Regions from separate parts of the Mesorhizobium sp. WSM4871 genome, predicted to be linked through region 1. Evidence: predicted binding sites of a transcription regulator. Region 1 holds the regulator's gene; the other holds the start of a gene.

The links. Region 1 encodes HrcA, which represses chaperone genes, less so after heat shock. Its sites were predicted from a motif close to GTTAGCACTCNCNNNNNGNGAGTGCTAAC; they were not measured.
Region 2: a site for HrcA is predicted at 3,477-3,505, ahead of AC0L2H_RS15335 (co-chaperone GroES). Genes of this name have one in related genera too.

Annotation. Positions count from the first base shown of each region.
Region 1 is NZ_JBVVPU010000008.1:34,954-43,508, reverse strand. Features, by position in the region: gene AC0L2H_RS17355 (VOC family protein) at 1-252, opposite strand, end outside; gene rph (ribonuclease PH) at 436-1,152, opposite strand; gene hrcA (heat-inducible transcriptional repressor HrcA) at 1,310-2,407, shown strand; gene AC0L2H_RS17340 (hypothetical protein) at 2,419-2,616, shown strand; gene AC0L2H_RS17335 (PQQ-dependent sugar dehydrogenase) at 2,754-4,106, shown strand; gene AC0L2H_RS17330 (LysE family translocator) at 4,189-4,806, shown strand; gene cysK (cysteine synthase A) at 5,136-6,116, shown strand; gene AC0L2H_RS17320 (RNA polymerase sigma factor) at 6,132-7,379, opposite strand; gene AC0L2H_RS17315 (YciI family protein) at 7,387-7,755, opposite strand; gene AC0L2H_RS17310 (TAXI family TRAP transporter solute-binding subunit) at 8,011-8,555, shown strand, end outside.
Region 2 is NZ_JBVVPU010000006.1:334,525-343,079, reverse strand. Features, by position in the region: gene AC0L2H_RS15375 (ATP-binding protein) at 1-392, opposite strand, end outside; gene AC0L2H_RS15370 (response regulator transcription factor) at 376-1,041, opposite strand; gene AC0L2H_RS15365 (hypothetical protein) at 1,143-1,442, opposite strand; gene AC0L2H_RS15360 (DUF3168 domain-containing protein) at 1,616-2,023, opposite strand; gene AC0L2H_RS15355 (hypothetical protein) at 2,131-2,472, shown strand; gene AC0L2H_RS15350 (hypothetical protein) at 2,520-2,711, shown strand; gene AC0L2H_RS15345 (DUF1488 family protein) at 2,793-3,059, opposite strand; gene AC0L2H_RS15340 (hypothetical protein) at 3,056-3,310, opposite strand; gene AC0L2H_RS15335 (co-chaperone GroES) at 3,556-3,870, shown strand; gene groL (chaperonin GroEL) at 3,966-5,591, shown strand; gene AC0L2H_RS15325 (hypothetical protein) at 5,733-5,897, shown strand; gene AC0L2H_RS15320 (trimethylamine methyltransferase family protein) at 5,916-7,469, opposite strand; gene AC0L2H_RS15315 (GcvT family protein) at 7,482-8,555, opposite strand, start outside.

The DNA.
Region 1 (8,555 bases):
TGCGGCAAAGCAGAGGTGGCCTTCACCGACCGTGCCGTGCGGCGGCACTTTCAGCCTGGCGTCGGGCGCCGGCGGCACTTTCGTCGCCTCGGCATTGAAGATCAGCAGCACACCGGATCCGCAGCGGAAGAAGAGATGGCGGCCGTCGATCTTGCCCAGCAGATCGAGGCCGAGCACATCGCGATAGAAGGATTCGGCGTCGGCAAGGTCGGTGACGTAGAGGGCAGATTCCAGGATTGCAGAGGGCGTCACGAGGCACCCCCCTCTGGCCTGCCAGCCATCTTCCCCGCAAGGGGGGAGATCAGCGGCTTCGAGGCTAGCGCCCGCTTTGCAACGTTGGAGATTGGCGAAAGCCGCGATGACACCCGATCTCCCCCCTTGCGGGGAAGATGGCCGGCAGGCCAGAGGGGGGTGTCCAGGCTCGGCATTGAAAGCCTACACCACGGCCATCTGCTGCAAGCTGACCAGACGCTGGATGCCTTTCTTGGCCAGGCCCATCAGCGCCGCGAACTGCTCTTCCGAGAAAGGCTCGCCCTCGGCCGTGCCCTGGATCTCGACGATGCCGCCCTTGCCGGTCATGACGAAATTGGCGTCGGTGCCGGCCGAGGAATCCTCGATATAATCGAGGTCGATCACCGGCTGGCCGTCATGAATGCCGCAGGAGATCGCCGCGACATGGTCCTTCAGCACCTTGGCGACGCTGGCCATCTGTCGAGCTTCCATCCAGCGCAGGCAGTCGTACAGCGCCACCCAACCGCCGGTTATCGAGGCGGTGCGCGTGCCGCCATCGGCCTGGATCACGTCGCAGTCGACGGTGATCTGCTGCTCGCCCAGCGCCTGCAGATCGACCACGGCGCGCAGCGAACGGCCGATCAGCCGCTGGATTTCCAGCGTGCGCCCGCCCTGCTTGCCGGCGGAGGCCTCGCGGCGCATGCGCTCGCCGGTCGAACGCGGCAGCATGCCATACTCGGCCGTCACCCAGCCCTTGCCGGAATTGCGCATCCAGCCCGGCACCTTCTCCTCAAGGCTGGCCGTGCACAAAACATGCGTGTCGCCGAATTTCACCAGGCATGAGCCTTCCGCATGCTTGGAAACGCCGCGCTCGAAGGAGATCGCGCGCATTTCGTCGGGTTGGCGTTTGGAAGGGCGCATTCGGGGCTTCTTTCTTGTTATTTCTGGAATCGTGGCCGGCTTGTAACCGCACGGCGCGCAGGGCGCAAAGGAAAATGGACCGGGTCTCGCTGAAGCAACCGGGTTGCGCTGACACCGCCGAACTCTATATCCTTGATATCGGAGGTTTTTGGCCCGAATGACCAAGGCAGTCGATCCCGCGTCCCAGTCTCCCGTGCTTCAGTCGCCAGCACTCCAATCGCTTGATATGCGCTCGCGCGATATTTTCCGGCGCATTGTCGATTCCTATCTCAGGGACGGCGAACCGGTTGGCTCGCGCAGCCTGTCGCGGATCCTGCCGTCGTCACTGTCGCCGGCCACCATCCGCAACGTGATGAGCGACCTCGAGCATCTCGGACTGATTTACGCGCCGCATATCTCGGCCGGCCGGTTGCCGACGCAGGCCGGCCTGCGCTTCTTCGTCGACGCCTTCATGGAGCTTGGCGACCTTTCCGACGAGGAGCGCCGCATCATCGAGGCGCAGGTGCGGGCTTCCGGCTCGGGCGCGACGCTGGAGCATATGCTCACCGAAGCCAGCCAGATGCTGTCCGGCATGTCGCGCGGCGCCGGCCTGGTGCTCGCCGCCAAGAACGAAGTGGCGCTGAAACATATCGAATTCATCCAGCTCGAGCCGACCAAGGCGCTGGCCGTGCTGGTCTCGCAGAACGGCGACGTCGAAAATCGCGTCGTCGACCTGCCCGCCGGCATCACCGTCTCGCAATTGCATGAGGCGTCGAACTTCCTCAACGCCCATATCCGCGGCCGCACGCTGGCCGAGGCACGCATCGAGATCGCCCGCATCAAGGAAGAGACGAGAGCCGCCCTCGACACGTTGTCGCAGGATTTGGTCGAGAAGGGCCTGGCGGTTTGGGCCGGCGCCGAAAGCGGCCTGCCGGCGCGGCTCATCGTGCGCGGCCGCGCCAATCTCCTGGAAAACGTCACCGCCCAGGCCGACATCGAACTGCTCAGGCATCTGTTCGAGGACCTGGAAACGCAGGACGGGCTGATCCAGCTGCTAGACCTCGCCGAGGACGGGCCGGGCGTTCGCATCTTCATCGGCTCGGAAAACAAGCTGTTTTCGCTGTCGGGCTCGTCGCTGGTGGTGGCGCCCTATCGCGACAAGGACGCTCGCGTCATCGGTGCGCTTGGCGTGATCGGCCCGACCCGGCTGAACTATGCGCGCATAGTACCGATGGTCGACTATACGGCCCAGCTTATTTCCCGGATGCTGCGGTAAGGAGAAGAACAATGGCGCTGGAATCATTCAAGGCCCAGATCAGCCTGTTGCTGGAAGAAATGGTCAATCAGCCCGAGGACCAGCATGAGATCCAGGAGCAGCTGCGCGAAAAGCTGAGGGAAATGCGCGCCATGGGCCTGCCATTGCCGGATGACCTCGTCACGCTGGAAAAGCGCCTTGACGATGATTTTTACGCCGCGGGGATGTGAGGCAAGGGTCAAGCGCGGAACGGCTTCTGCCCGTTCCTCGTTCTAATGCATGTCGCGCAAAAGTTGCATGTCGCGCAAAGTGTGCGGCGGTTCTGCGATGACGACATGCATGAAGGGAAGTTGACGCTGGAGGCAGGATGATCCGATTTGCCGGTCTTTTGGGCGCCGTCCTGCTTGTCGCGACAGCCGCTTTTGCTCAGCAGGCGGCTGAGCCGCTGCTGAAGGGCGAAGCTGCCTTCGGCGACTGGCACGCCGACCGGCCGGGGGTGCGCCGCCTGATCCGGCCTGAGGATCTGCAGGCGCCATTCATTACCGAATCCGCCTCGAACAGCCCCGGCGTGGCGCAGCGGCCTGAAGAAGCCAAGCCGATCCTGCCGCCGGGCTTTTCGGCGGAAATGATCGCCTCCGGCATCATCAATCCGCGTGTTGTCCGCGTTGCCCCGAACGGCGACCTGTTCGTGGCCAACAGCAATGACAACCAGATACGCCTCTATCGCCTCGCCGAAGGCAGCGCGCGACCCGCCGAGACGGCGATCTTCGCCAATAATCTCACCCGGCCCTATGGCATTGCCTTTTATCCCCCGGGCGACAATCCGCAGTGGGTCTATATCGCCAACAGCAACGGCGTCGTGCGCTTTGCCTATCGCAATGGTGACCTGAAAGCCCGGGGTGACCCGGAGACCATCGTCGATAACATTCCCAGGAAGAGCCATTGGACCCGCGACATTGCCTTCTCGCAGGACGGCAAGACGCTCTATTTCTCGGTCGGCTCCTACTCGAATGTGGGCGAGGAGGGCATGGGGAAGGAACCGGAAGGCGGCCTCGACGCCTGGGTGAAGTCGAAGCCGCTGGGCGCGGCCTGGGGCATGGAGGATGGCCGCGCCGATGTGCTGGCCTTCGATCCGGACGGCAAGAACAGGCGGGTCGTGGCCACCGGCCTGCGCAACTGCGCGGGCATGACCATCCAGCCGGCGACGGGCGCCTTGTGGTGCGTCGTCAACGAGCGCGACTCGCTGGGCGACAATGTGCCGTTCGAATTTGCAACGACCGTCCGGGAAGGCGGCTTCTACGGCTGGCCCTGGTACTATATCGGCAACAACGAGGATCCGCGCCGCAAGGGCGAGCGGCCCGACCTTGCCGACAAAACCATCGTTCCCGACGTGCTGATGCAGGCGCATTCGGCGCCGCTCAACATCGTCTTTTATGACGGCAAGGGCTTCCCATCCGACTATGAGGGGGATGCTTTCGTAGCCTTGCACGGTTCGTGGAACCGCGGCGTCAGGACCGGCTACAAGGTCGTCCGGCTGAAGTTCAGGGATGGCAAGCCGACCGGCGAGTATGAGGATTTCATGACCGGCTTCGTTGTCTCCGACGACGAAGTCTGGGGCCGCCCGGTCGGTGTCGCGGTGGCCAAAGACGGCGCGTTGATCGTCACCGAGGACGGCAACGGCACCATCTGGCGCGTGACTTACGACGCCCACCGGTCCTGACCGGCGGTTTGCACCGCTGGTGCAATCGAATCCGGCCGTCAGCGAATTCACGCCAGCCCACCTTTGTGCGACAAGGCTGACCATGACCCTTGCAGGATTCCTCGCCTACAGTGCTGCCCTCGGTATCGCCGCCGCCATTCCCGGTCCTGGCGTCACCGCGCTGGTGGCGCGTGCGCTCGGCTCCGGCTTCCGCTCTTCGCTGGCGATGTCGTTCGGGCTGATGCTCGCCGATCTTATCTATCTCACCGCCGTGGTGCTCGGCCTCGCTTTTGTCGCGCAGACCTTCGGCATGGTGTTCCTGGCGATCAAATGGTTCGGCGTTGCCTATCTTGCCTTCCTCGGCTGGCGGTTCTGGACGAGCGGCATCACGCCCGAAACGGTTGAAGCCAGGAAGGGCAAGGGCGGGCTGGTATCGAGCTTCGTCGCCGGCCTTGCCGTCACCCTCGGCAATCCGAAGACGATGATCTTCTACCTCGCCATCACCCCGACCATCGTCGATCTGAAGACCATTACGCTGGCCGACTACGGCATCCTGGTCACGATCACCGTGGTCGTCCTTCTGGTGGTGCTGGTGCCCTATCTGGCGCTGGCGGCCAAGGCGCGCTGGTTCCTGAAGTCGCCGCGGGCGCTTAAAGCCCTGAACCGCACCGCCGCCGGCTTCATGGTCGGGGCTGCCGCGGCGATCGCCGCCCGCCAGTAGGTGCATCGATATTCAGGTGATGCCGGCCTGCAAATAGCGGCATCCTGCGCTTCCGGTGCTCACGTACAAAAAGTACGCTCCGCTCCGGTTCTCGGAAGTCACCATTTTCGGCTCGGCCTGACCTGAATCTCAATACACCTTGGTGCGCAATCAGCTCCTATTCCGCCAAACCATTCCCAATGAGCTCCGATCCCGGAAATGGTATTCCGGGGCGCAGCTGTTTTCAGCAAGCGCCCCACTCGGATATTTTCGAGCCGCAGCCTATCTTGCGCGGTTGAAAGTCCTATTCTGTCGGCTGATGCCAATTGCCTGATCTGGGAGCGAAACCAATGAACAAGCCCGTCACCCCCGCCCGCGTGCCCGGCCGCGGCCGCGTCTTCAATTCGATCACCGAGACGATCGGGGACACGCCGCTGGTGCGGCTCGACAAATTCGCCAGGGAAAAGGGCGTCGTCGCCAACCTGCTCGCCAAGCTCGAATTCTTCAACCCGATCGCCTCGGTCAAGGATCGCATCGGCGTCGCCATGATCGAGGCGCTGGAGGCCTCGGGCAAGATCGCGCCCGGCCGCACCACGCTGATCGAGCCGACCTCCGGCAATACCGGCATCGCGCTCGCCTTCGCCGCCGCCGCCAAGGGCTACAAGCTGATCCTGACCATGCCGGAGACGATGTCGGTCGAACGCCGCAAGATGCTGGCGCTGCTCGGCGCCGAGCTGGTGCTGACCGAAGGCCCGAAGGGCATGAAGGGCGCCATCGCCAAGGCCGACGAGCTGGCCGCGACCTTGCCCGACGCGGTCATCCCGCAGCAATTCGAGAATCCCGCCAATCCCGAAATCCACCGCCAGACCACGGCAGAGGAAATCTGGAACGACACCCATGGCGAGGTCGACATCTTCGTCGCCGGCATCGGCACCGGCGGCACGATCACCGGTGTCGGCCAGGTGTTGAAGAAGCGCAAGCCCACGGTGCATGTCGTCGCCGTCGAGCCGGAAGCCTCGCCGGTGCTGTCGGGCGGCCAGCCCGGTCCGCACAAGATCCAGGGCATCGGCGCCGGCTTTGCGCCCAAGATCCTCGACACCACGATCTATGACGAGATCGTCAAGGTCTCGAACGAGGATTCGGTCGCCAATGCCCGCCTCGTCGCCCGCCTCGAAGGCGTGCCGGTCGGCATCTCGTCGGGCGCCGCCCTGCAGGCGGCGATCGTCGTCGGCTCGCGGCCGGAGAACAAGGGCAAGACCCTGGTGGTCGTCATCCCGTCCTTCGCCGAACGCTATCTGTCGACGATCCTGTTCGAAGGGCTGGGGGCGTAGGCCCCCCGGCCTGCGTCAGTTCTCGCCCAGCGCAGCCCGTTTCCCCTGCAGAAAGCGCCGCACCGCCGGGTCGCGCTCCAGCCCGATCGCCCGGTCATAGGCTTCGACTGCTCGCCGTTTTTCGCCGAGCCTGGCCAGCAGTCCGGCGCGGGCGGCCCAATAAGGCTGGTAGTCGGCAAGCCGCTTGTCGTCACCCACCACGTAGAGGGCTGCCAATCCCGCCGCCGCACCGTCGGCCTCGGCAATCGCCACCGCGCGGTTGACCGACACCACCGGCGAGCCTGCGATCGAAAGCAACGCGTCGTAGAGTTCGCGGATCGCCAGCCAGTCGGTGCGATCGGTCAGCCGTCGCGCCGCATGGGCGGATTGCACAGCCGCTTCGAGCTGGTAACGGCCGACCATGCCCATGCTCGCGGCGCGCCGGAGCAGCGTTTCGGCTTCATCGATCAGAACGCCGTCCCAGAGTAACAAATCCTGCTCGGCCAGTGGCACATAGTCTCCAGCGGCATTACGCCGGGCCGCCCGCCGCGCCTCGGCAAACAGCATCAGTGCCAGCAGGCCGAGCGCTTCCGGCTCGTCCGGCATCAGCGAGGCGACCAGCCGGCCGAGCCAGATGCCTTCTGTCGCCAGGTTTCGGCGCTGCGTTTCGGTGCCGGCGGGATCGGACCAGCCCTCGGCAAAGGTCGCGTAGATCGCCTCCAGCACCGCATCCAGCCGCTCGCCGAGCTCGACTCTTTCAGGCACACGGAAGGGAATGCCGGTTTCGCGGATGCGGGTCTTGGCACGCACCAGGCGCTGGCCCATCGTCGCCGGAGAGACCAGAAAGGCCGAGGCGATGGTGGCGGCATCAAAGCCGAGAATGGTCTGCAGGATCAGCGGCGCGCGCACGCCGGCCTCGATCGCCGGATGGGCGCAGGCAAACATCAGCCTGAGCCGCTCATCGGGCAGGTCCTCTTCGGTCATGCGCGCCTCCATCTCCTCGGCGATCAGCCTGAGGTGGTCTCGCGCCGCCTCGCCGGTCAGCCGCCGTCTGACCGCGTCGACCCGACGTCGACGCGCCACCGCAAGCAGCCAGGCTTGCGGTTTCTCCGGCACGCCGGTTTGCGGCCAGCGTTCGAGCGCCGCCGCGAAGGCGTCCGCCAGCGCATCCTCCACGCCGGCCACGTCGCGCGTGCGGGCGGCGAGGAAGGCAACAAGCTTGCCGTAACTCTGCCGGGCGGCCGCCTCGGCCGCCGCCCGCGCGATCTCCGGGCGACTGTCCATCACATGGTCACTTCGCGGACGGATACTCGGTCATTTCCCAGATCGGCCGCACCTCGATCGTGCCGGCGCTGGCGCCCGGGCAGCGAGCCGCCCAGGCGATTGCTGCATCGGCGTCCTCAGCCTCTATCATGTAGAAGCCGGCGAGCTGCTCCTTGGTGTCGGCATAGGGGCCGTCGAGCACATTGGTCTTGCCGTCGGCCATGCGAACCGCGGTGGCGGCCTGGGTCGGCTTCAGCCGGTCGCCGGCCAGCCACGCTCCGGATTTCTTCAACGCCTCGGTATAGGCGCCATAGGCCGCGCTGATCTCGTAGGTCTTCTCGGTCGGCGCTGCCGCCATCGCGGCTTCGTTCGCGTAGATCAAAAGCATGTATCGCATGGTCTTCTCCCGTTTTTCGGAGGCCGCGTCATTGCCGGCCGAACCAATGTCGTGCGGCCGCGCCCGATTTCGACAGGCGCTGCAAAAATCTTTCGGCCCCGAAACCGTCCTACGCAAGACGGCATCTCTCGCGACGTTCCTTAACCGTTGGTCTAATGCATGCAATTGCGGGTTGGCATTTCCCGGCCGCTGTCTAAACTCGCCTCGGCGCGCGCTGGGAGGCGGTGCGGCGACCACTATTTCAGGGAGGATATGATGCTCAATTTCAGGACGAAACTTGTCGCCGCCGGCGCCGTCGCGCTGTCGCTGGGCCTCGGCGCTATGTCCGCCAAGGCGCAGGAATTCATCAGTGTGCTGACCGGCGGCACCTCCGGCGTCTATTATCCGCTCGGCGTCGCGCTGTCGGAAATCTACGGCAAGGGCATCGGAGGCGCCCGCACCCAGGTGCAGGCGACGAAGGCCTCGGTCGAAAACCTCAATCTGCTGCAGCAGGGCAAGGGCGAGATCGCCTTTGCGCTTGGCGATTCGGTCAAGCTGGCGGCCGAGGGCAACACCGAGGCCGGTTACCCCGGCAAGCTCGACAAATTGCGCGGCATCGCCGCCATCTATCCCAACTACATCCAGATCGTCGCCAGCAAGGAGTCCGGCATCAAGACGCTCGCCGACCTCAGGGGCAAGAGCCTGTCGGTCGGCGCGCCGGCCTCCGGCACCGAGCTCAACGCCCGCGCCATCTTCGCCGCCGCCGGGTTGAAATACGAGGATCTCGGCCGGGTCGAATATCTGCCCTTCGCCGAATCGGT
Region 2 (8,555 bases), on a different contig from region 1:
GACGGGATCGTCTTGGTCATCGAGGATGAATGAAGATCACCGTGCACGCCTTCCGATGCAGGCTCCACCGACCAGTACCAGCCCGAATTCGGCTCCGAGAATCGCAGATCGCCAAGGTCCGGGGCGCCGGTCAGCGAACCGCCTTCGGACACGCCGACGGAACCGATCAGGTTGAACAGATGCGCCGAAAGCAGGCTGTCGAAGCCACGCTCGCTCGCCTGGCGGTAGAGCGTGGTGATGAGGGTGAAGATGACGATCAGGGTGAGGATCGCCCAGATCGTGGAAAAGGCGATCACCCGGAACGCCAGCGATCGCGGCCAGAACCGCAGCGAAAGCGGCGACCTTATGGTTTGCTGGGTAGGCAGCGGTTCCGCCTTACGCCTCCGGCTCACGCATGCGGTAGCCCATGCCGCGAACGGTTTCGATCATGTCGATGCCCATCTTCTTGCGAAGCCGCCCGACAAAGACCTCGATTGTGTTGGAATCGCGGTCGAAATCCTGATCATAGAGATGTTCGACCAGCTCGGTGCGGGACACGACCTCGCCCATATGATGCATCAGATAGGCAAGCAGGCGGAATTCGTGCGACGTCAGCTTCAGCGGCACGCCGTTGACGTCGGCCTTGGACGCCTTGGTGTCGAGACGCAGCGGCCCGCAGGTCAATTCCGACGACGCATGGCCGGCCGCGCGACGGATCAAGGCACGGACCCTGGCCAGCACCTCCTCGATGTGGAATGGCTTGGTGACATAATCGTCGGCGCCGGCGTCGATGCCGGACACCTTGTCGCTCCAGCGGTCGCGCGCCGTCAGGATAAGGACCGGCATCTTGCGGCCGCCGCGGCGCCAGCGCTCGACCACGCTGATGCCGTCCATCTGGGGCAGGCCGATGTCGAGAACGACCGCGTCATAAGGCTCGGTGTCGCCGAGAAAATGCCCCTCCTCGCCGTCGAAAGCCTTGTCGACGACATAGCCGGCATCAGCCAACGCGTCCGAAATCTGCCGGTTGAGATCCTTGTCATCTTCGACGACGAGTACGCGCATGCGGGGATCGTTACCTGTTGAAGCGTTGGCCTGTTGCGGGTGTCAGATATAGGCCGATTCCAGCGGCCTGGGAAACGGAGGCCTTAGAATGGAAGATTGGGTCAGTTCAGCGGAACCACGATTTCGGAGCGGCGCGGACGCTGCCCGTCCTTGCCCGGGACCAGCACGACGATGACGCAGACCGCCTGGCCACCGCGCGTCGACTGCGAGGCCTTGGCCAGCGTGCCGCCGTTCTGCTGCGCAACCTGCTGGCCGATCGCGTAGCAGTCGGAGGCGGCGAGGATGATCGGGGAAGCCTGCTCGGGCACGGCGACCGGCAGCGCCGTCGCCTGCGACGCGAACAGACCGGCCGCAGCAAGCGCCAGTATCGCGGTTTTGAGATTGGAGCGAAGCGTTTTCATGGTCGGCGTTGTAACGCATCGGTGCTGAACGTGAAATGAACAGTGAACGCCCAAAAAACCATGCTCGCAACCCCCTGAAACGCGAGACAATCAAATCTGAGATTTCACCGCCCAACCCGGTGAAGTCAGCGAAAGGGCAGTCTAGACTCCGTTTCACCGATATTGAAAGTGCCTCAGGCGTTTTCCTGGGTGATGGCGCGAAAGCGCAGCAGTCCATGATGGACCGCCAGATCCTCGTCAAAGCGGGCTTCCGCGAATTCCAGTGACAGCCGTGTTTGGCCGTGCGGGCCAATGGCCAGCGCAGCGTTCGCAAGGCGCGCCTCGATCCTGTCCATGATGTTGCGGGTTTCGGCTTCGCCATGGGCTTTCGACCAGACGTGCAGCGTGACAAGCTGATCGGCGTCGTTGTCGGCGCCAGTGTCCCAGTCAAAAGCGCTGGTATGGCCGCAAGTCACGTAGGGAAAGGCGACGTTGTCGGTCGCCTGCTCGACAAGGCCGGCGCCGCCCAGCAGCGCCGATAGCGATGCGTCGCTTTTCAATCTCTGGAACAGGGCCTGCTGCAAATCGCCGGGCGCCGTCATCTGTCATCCCCTCGCCCGTCGCGCTTTGACAGGCTTTGCGCCCGCGACGCTTCCTGCTTCCAACCTAACCGCGTTGAGCTTCCCGCGCCAGATCGTCCGACCATCATATGGCCGCCTTCAGCCCGCCAGGGACGCTTTTGCAGTGGCCCTCCAGTTTTTATTTGGCATGCAAGGAGTTTGAAGAAGCGTGCTATGGAAGTCCCTGGTTTCTCCAGACATTCGAGGTCGTTTTCGTGCGCGAACCATCGCTGCTGCCTGTTTTTGGAAAGCTTGGGATCAAGCCATCGGTTCCGATTTCAGCGAGACCGACCGTGGCGAAGAGCATGAACGGCATGCTGGCAGGCATGCGGGCGTTTCTATCCCTGCACGGAGGCATGGCCTTGAAACTGTCCGTGGTAATCTGGACAGTCGCCGTTCTGGCGGCAGTGTTCTTCGTCATGCAGACCTGACGGCATCGACATCTGTCGGCAGGGTGCGGCAGTCAAAGGGCGTCAGAATGGCAAACCGTTATGCATTACGTATGGAGCAGCCCGACAGCTGGACCATCTTTGACGTCTTCACTGGCCAGCCGGTCGAGTTCAAACATCAGGTCATGGTCGGCATGAACACGCGCGATGCGGACGCGATGGTCGATCGGCTGAACAGCCGGGACGTCAGGCGGCGGGCAAAGGCGGACCGCAAGCCCTGATGCGGTCGCCGATCTCGGCCGGTACATGTTCGCTTGGGATGGATCTGGCGCGTCGGCCCCGAACGCGAGGACATTCGGGATTTAGCGAAAATCGGCTGCGGTCAGCACATAGATGCTCTTACGGGTGCGCGCATAGGCGTTCCTAGCTACATCATGGATCGAACTGGACGCCGTGTCGAAGGCAGCGAGATAGCCGGCTTCGTCGGCGGCCGTTCCCGGCTGCATCTTCGACATGGCCTCGGCGGCGACAGAGAAGGATATCTGGAACATGCCGTCATGGCCGACGAAGCGGATACGCTTGCCCGCCTCATCATAACTGCGGCTGCGATTGGGGAACGTCAGGCTCATGATTTTACCTCCGGCGTGGAAGCCTTCTTTGCTGCCCGCTTTTTCTTCGGCGTCGGGTTCAGGGCCTCCGCGGCACGGTCGGCCTCTTCCTTGGCCAGCCGCAGCGCCCGCAGCCTTGCCGTCTTGATGACCCTGGCCTTTGCCTCGGAAACATATTCGGCCGTCGCCTGGTTTCGCTCCGCAGTTTTCTTCTGCTTCTCCATGAAGCGCGCTTCGGCTTTCTCCATGATATTCTGGCCAGATTCCGCCATCGATAAAATCTCCTTTTGGTCGAGATCATGAACGTGAGTTTCTCATCTAAGATAGGGACGGGCAATGAAAAATTCAATTTCGGGGTTATTTTTGATTTATCGCCGACGTTAAGATGAAAAAGCAGAATAATACTTCTTAATATTTCCCAAAGTCCCGGGAATATTTTTTGGCACTCCTATCAATCGAGTGCCAACGGGCCTATAGAAGGGGGCGGCCGCCTAAGCCGGTCCCAGAAAGAGTTCCCATGAAATTCCGACCACTCCACGATCGCGTCGTCATTCGGCGCGCCGAAAGCGACACCAAATCCAAGGGCGGCATCATCATTCCCGACAATGCCAAGGAAAAGCCGCAGGAAGGCGAAGTGATCGCCGTCGGTCCGGGCGCTCGTGACGAAAGCGGCGCGCTGATCGCGCTCGACGTCAAGGCCGGCGACCTCATCCTATTCGGCAAATGGTCGGGAACCGAGGTCAAAATAGACGGCGAGGACCTTCTGATCATGAAGGAGGCCGACATCATGGGCATCATCGACAAGACCATCGCTACCAAGAAGGCCGCCTGATCGGGCGGAACCGCCAACAGCTTTCGATGCCTTAAGCGACCAGCCGATTGCCCAAACGAAGCGGCCGATTCCACCAACGAACGGGATGAAAAATCATGTCTGCCAAGGAAATCAAATTTTCCACCGACGCGCGTGACCGCATGCTGCGCGGCGTCGAGATCCTCAACAACGCCGTCAAGGTGACGCTCGGCCCCAAGGGCCGCAATGTCATCATCGACAAGGCCTATGGCGCGCCGCGCATCACCAAGGACGGGGTGACCGTGGCCAAGGAAATCGAGCTTTCGGACAAGTTCGAGAACATGGGCGCCCAGATGGTGCGCGAAGTGGCCTCGAAGACCAACGACCTTGCAGGCGACGGCACCACCACCGCCACAGTGCTGGCCGCTTCGATCCTGCGCGAGGGCGCCAAATTCGTTGCCGCCGGCATGAACCCGATGGACCTCAAGCGCGGCATCGACCTTGCCGTCGCCGCGGTTGTCAAGGAGATCCAGGCGCGCGCGAAGAAGGTCAAATCCTCCGATGAAATCGCGCAGGTTGGCACCATTGCCGCCAATGGCGACGTCACCGTCGGCGCCATGATCGCCAAGGCGATGGACAAGGTCGGCAATGACGGCGTCATCACCGTCGAGGAAGCCAAGACCGCTGACACCGAACTCGACGTCGTCAAGGGCATGCAGTTCGACCGCGGTTATCTCTCGCCCTATTTCGTCACCAATGCCGAGAAGATGCGCGTCGAGCTGGAGGACCCTTATGTCCTCATCCATGAAAAGAAGCTCGGCAATCTGCAGGCGATGCTGCCGATCCTCGAAGCCGTGGTGCAAAGCGGCAAGCCGCTGGTGATCATCTCCGAGGACGTCGAAGGCGAAGCGCTGGCGACGCTGGTCGTCAATAAATTGCGCGGCGGCCTCAAGGTCGCGGCCGTCAAGGCGCCGGGCTTCGGTGACCGCCGCAAGGCCATGCTGGAAGACATCGCCGTGCTTACCGCCGGCCAGATGATTTCCGAGGACCTCGGCATCAAGCTGGAAAACATCACCCTCGACATGCTCGGCCGCGCCAAGCGCGTGCTGATCGAAAAAGACACGACCACGATCATCGACGGCGCCGGCGAGAAGGCAACCGTCCAGGCGCGCGTCACACAGATCAAGGGGCAGATCGAGGAGACCACCTCCGACTACGACAAGGAGAAGTTGCAGGAGCGGCTGGCGAAGCTCGCCGGCGGCGTCGCGGTCATTCGCGTCGGCGGCGCCACCGAGTCTGAAGTCAAGGAAAAGAAGGACCGCATCGACGACGCGCTGAATGCCACGCGCGCCGCAGTCGAAGAGGGCATCGTTCCGGGCGGCGGCGTCGCCTTGCTGCGCGCCAAGGCGGTGCTGAAAGGGCTGACCGGAGCCAATGCCGATGTGACGGCAGGCATTTCGATCGTGTCGAGAGCACTCGAAGCGCCGATCCGCCAAATCGCCGAGAACTCCGGCGTTGAGGGTTCGATCGTCGTCGGAAGGCTTACCGACAGCAAGGATCACAACCAGGGCTTCGACGCCCAGAACGAAACCTATGTCGACATGATCAAGGCCGGCATCGTCGACCCGGCAAAGGTGGTGCGGACAGCACTGCAGGATGCTGGTTCGATCGCGGCATTGCTGATCACTGCGGAAGCGATGATCACCGACATCCCGGCCAAGGACGCCGCGGCTTCGGCCGCTGGCGGCATGGGCGGCTACTGACCGTCGCCTGAAAACGCCCATTCGGACAAGGCCGAGCGGGCCGAGCCAGAACAATGGCCGCCGGGGCATTTCCCGGCGCGCCAGGGATTTCCGCCAGTCAGGAAGACTTCCATCCGTCAGCTACGACAGGGAGATCGACAGATGATCACGTTCGTACCGAAGCCAGATGCAGTGCCGGCAACCAAATCGACTAAGGAAAGCCGCTTCGATCGCATTCGCAGGCTTGCCGCCGACAAGCACAGGAAAACTGACGCCGGCACGGTAGGCCGTGATCCGCAAAAGATCGGCGACAAGCGCCCCATGTGACGCGCTTGCTTAACTACATCACGAGACCGGCGCTGCGCCGCCCTCTTCGGTGCGCCGGGCGATGAAGTTGTCGAGAGTGCCTGCTGTGGCGGCGGCCGAAGCCGGCGGCCGGAAGTCGGCCAGCGTGCGCTTCCAGACGCCGGTGGCGCGCTCGGTCGCCGTCTTTGACCCGGCCTGCGTCCAGTTGCCGAAATTCGACCAGTCGGCGACCAGCGGCTCGTAGAAGGCGGTGCGGTAGCGTGCCATAGTGTGTCCGGCCGAGAAGAAATGCCCGCCGGGCTGCACTTCGGCGATCGCCTCGAAGCCGATCGCGGCCTCGTCGCCGGGCGTCGCCACGCAGAGTTCGGCGATGGTCTGCAACGCCTCGATATCCGTGATCAACTTCTCGAAGGATACGCTCAGGCCGCCTTCGAGCCAGCCGGCGGCATGGATGCAGACGGTGGCGCCGGCAAGCACCGAACCCCACAAAGCGAACTGCGTTTCGTGGGCCGCCTGCGCGTCCGAGATGTTGGCGGCGCTGCCGCCGCCGGACCGCCAGGGAAGGCCGGTGAAGCGGGCAAGCTGGCCGGCGCCGAGCGTTGCCTTGACATGCTCCGGCGTGCCGAAGGCCGGCGCACCCGACTTCATGTCGACATTGGAGGAGAAGGAGCCGTAGACGACCGGCGCACCCGGCCGCACGATCTGGGCGAGCGCCAGTCCGGCCAGCGCCTCGGCGTGCTGCAATGTCAACGCGCCGGCGACGGTGATCGGCGCCATGGCGCCGGCCAGGCAGAAGGGCGTGATGATAGACACCTGGCCTGCCCTGGCGAAATCGATGATGCCTTGAGCCATCGGAATATCGAGTTGACGCGGCGAGTTGGTGTTGATGACGGTGTAGCAATGGGCGCCGCTCAAGAATTCGTCCTCGGACAGGCCGCGCGCCAGCCTGATCATGGCAAAACCGTCCTCGACCTGCGGCGTGCCGCGGGCGAAGACGAAGGGGACCTTGTCCGACAGCGTCAGTTGCGCCCGGTTGACGGCGTAGTGGCGGAAGCGGTTGTCGACATCCTGCGGCTCGATGCAAGGCCCCAGCATGTGCAGAACGTCGAAGTGCTGCACCAGCCGGATGAAGTCCTCGAATGCGGCAAGCGTTCCCGGCCGCCGGCCGTGTTCGAGATCGGTGACGTTGGGCGCGCCGCAGCCGGCCAGGAACGTCATCGTACCAAGCTCGAGTGCGATATCGCGCGAGCGGTCGCCGGCGCGTGTCGTGATCGACTTCGGCGCCGAGGTCAGTGCGGCCGCGACGATATCGCGGCCGATGCGCACCATCTGGCTGTCCTCGTCGACCAGCGCGCCGGCACTGGCATAGGCTGCACGCGCCTGCGGCAGCAACACCTTGATGCCGAGCTCTTCGAGCACCCGCAGCGCCGTGTCGTGGATGGCTGCGACCTGATCTTCGGAAAAGACCGGCTGCGGCAGGAAGGGATTCTTCAGCGAGCGATAGTCGGGCCGCCGGCTGGATTCGCTGCCGGCCTCGCCAGTGCGTCCGCGCCGGCGCTCGCGCCTGATATCACGTGCGGCTTCATCGACCATCGCAGAACCTCCTCATTGCCGCATCGCCTTGCCCAGCGGATCGTAGGGAGAGGCCGCAATGATCCGTGCCGGCCGCTCGACGCCGACGATGTGCACAGACAAGGCAGTGCCCTCCCCGGCGAAATCGCGGTCGACCAGCGCCAGCGCGAGGCTCTTGCCGACCGAATAGCCATAGCCGCCCGAGGTGACGAAGCCAATGCGCCGGCCCTTGTGCCAGACCGGCTCGAAGCCGCTGGCATCGGCATCGACGGCTTCGACCTCAAGCGTCACGACGCACCGTGTGGTGACGCCCTCGCGCTCCTTCAATGAAGCCTCGCGGCCGATGAAGCCGTCCTTGCTGAAGGCGATGAAGCGATCGAGGCCGGTCTGACCTGGCGTATAACCCTGGGTGAATTCACGCGACCAGATGCCGAAGCTCTTTTCCAGCCTGAGCGCGTTCAACGCATAGAAGCCGATCTCGGCAAGGCCGATATCCTCGCCGGCGGCAAGCAGCGTTTCGCGCAAGGTGGCATGCATGCTGGCCGGGCAGTTGATCTCGAAGCCGAGCTCGCCGGCAATCGACAGCCTCGCCACACGCGCACGCGCCATGCCGATGTCGAATTCGCCGCAGGCCATGAACGGCAAGGCGTCAGCCGAAATATCCTGATGCGTGGTGCGTGCAAGAACCGCCCGCGCATTCGGTCCAGTGACGAGGAAGCCGGACATTGCGTCGGAGATGTCGGTGACGGTCACGCCGTCGGCCGCATGCGCCTCGAACCAGCGCATGTGGAATTCCCTGAGATAGTAGGAGCCCATGATCCAGTAGTCGCCGCCACCCCAGTTGAAGACGGTCAGATCGCCCTTCAGCCGGCCATCATGGCCGAGCATCGGCGCGAGCTTCGCCTGCCCCGGCTTCGGCAGCCTGCAGGCCAGCAGCCGGTCGAGCCAAGCCTCGGCGCCCGGACCCGAGACGGCATAGCGCGAAAAGGCCGATGTATCGACGAGGCCGGCGGCGCGCCGGACCTGCAGCACCTCGTCGCCGACGATGTCGAAGGCGTTGGAGCGCTTCAGCGTGGTGTTTTCGCGAAAGCCCATCGGCGCGAAATA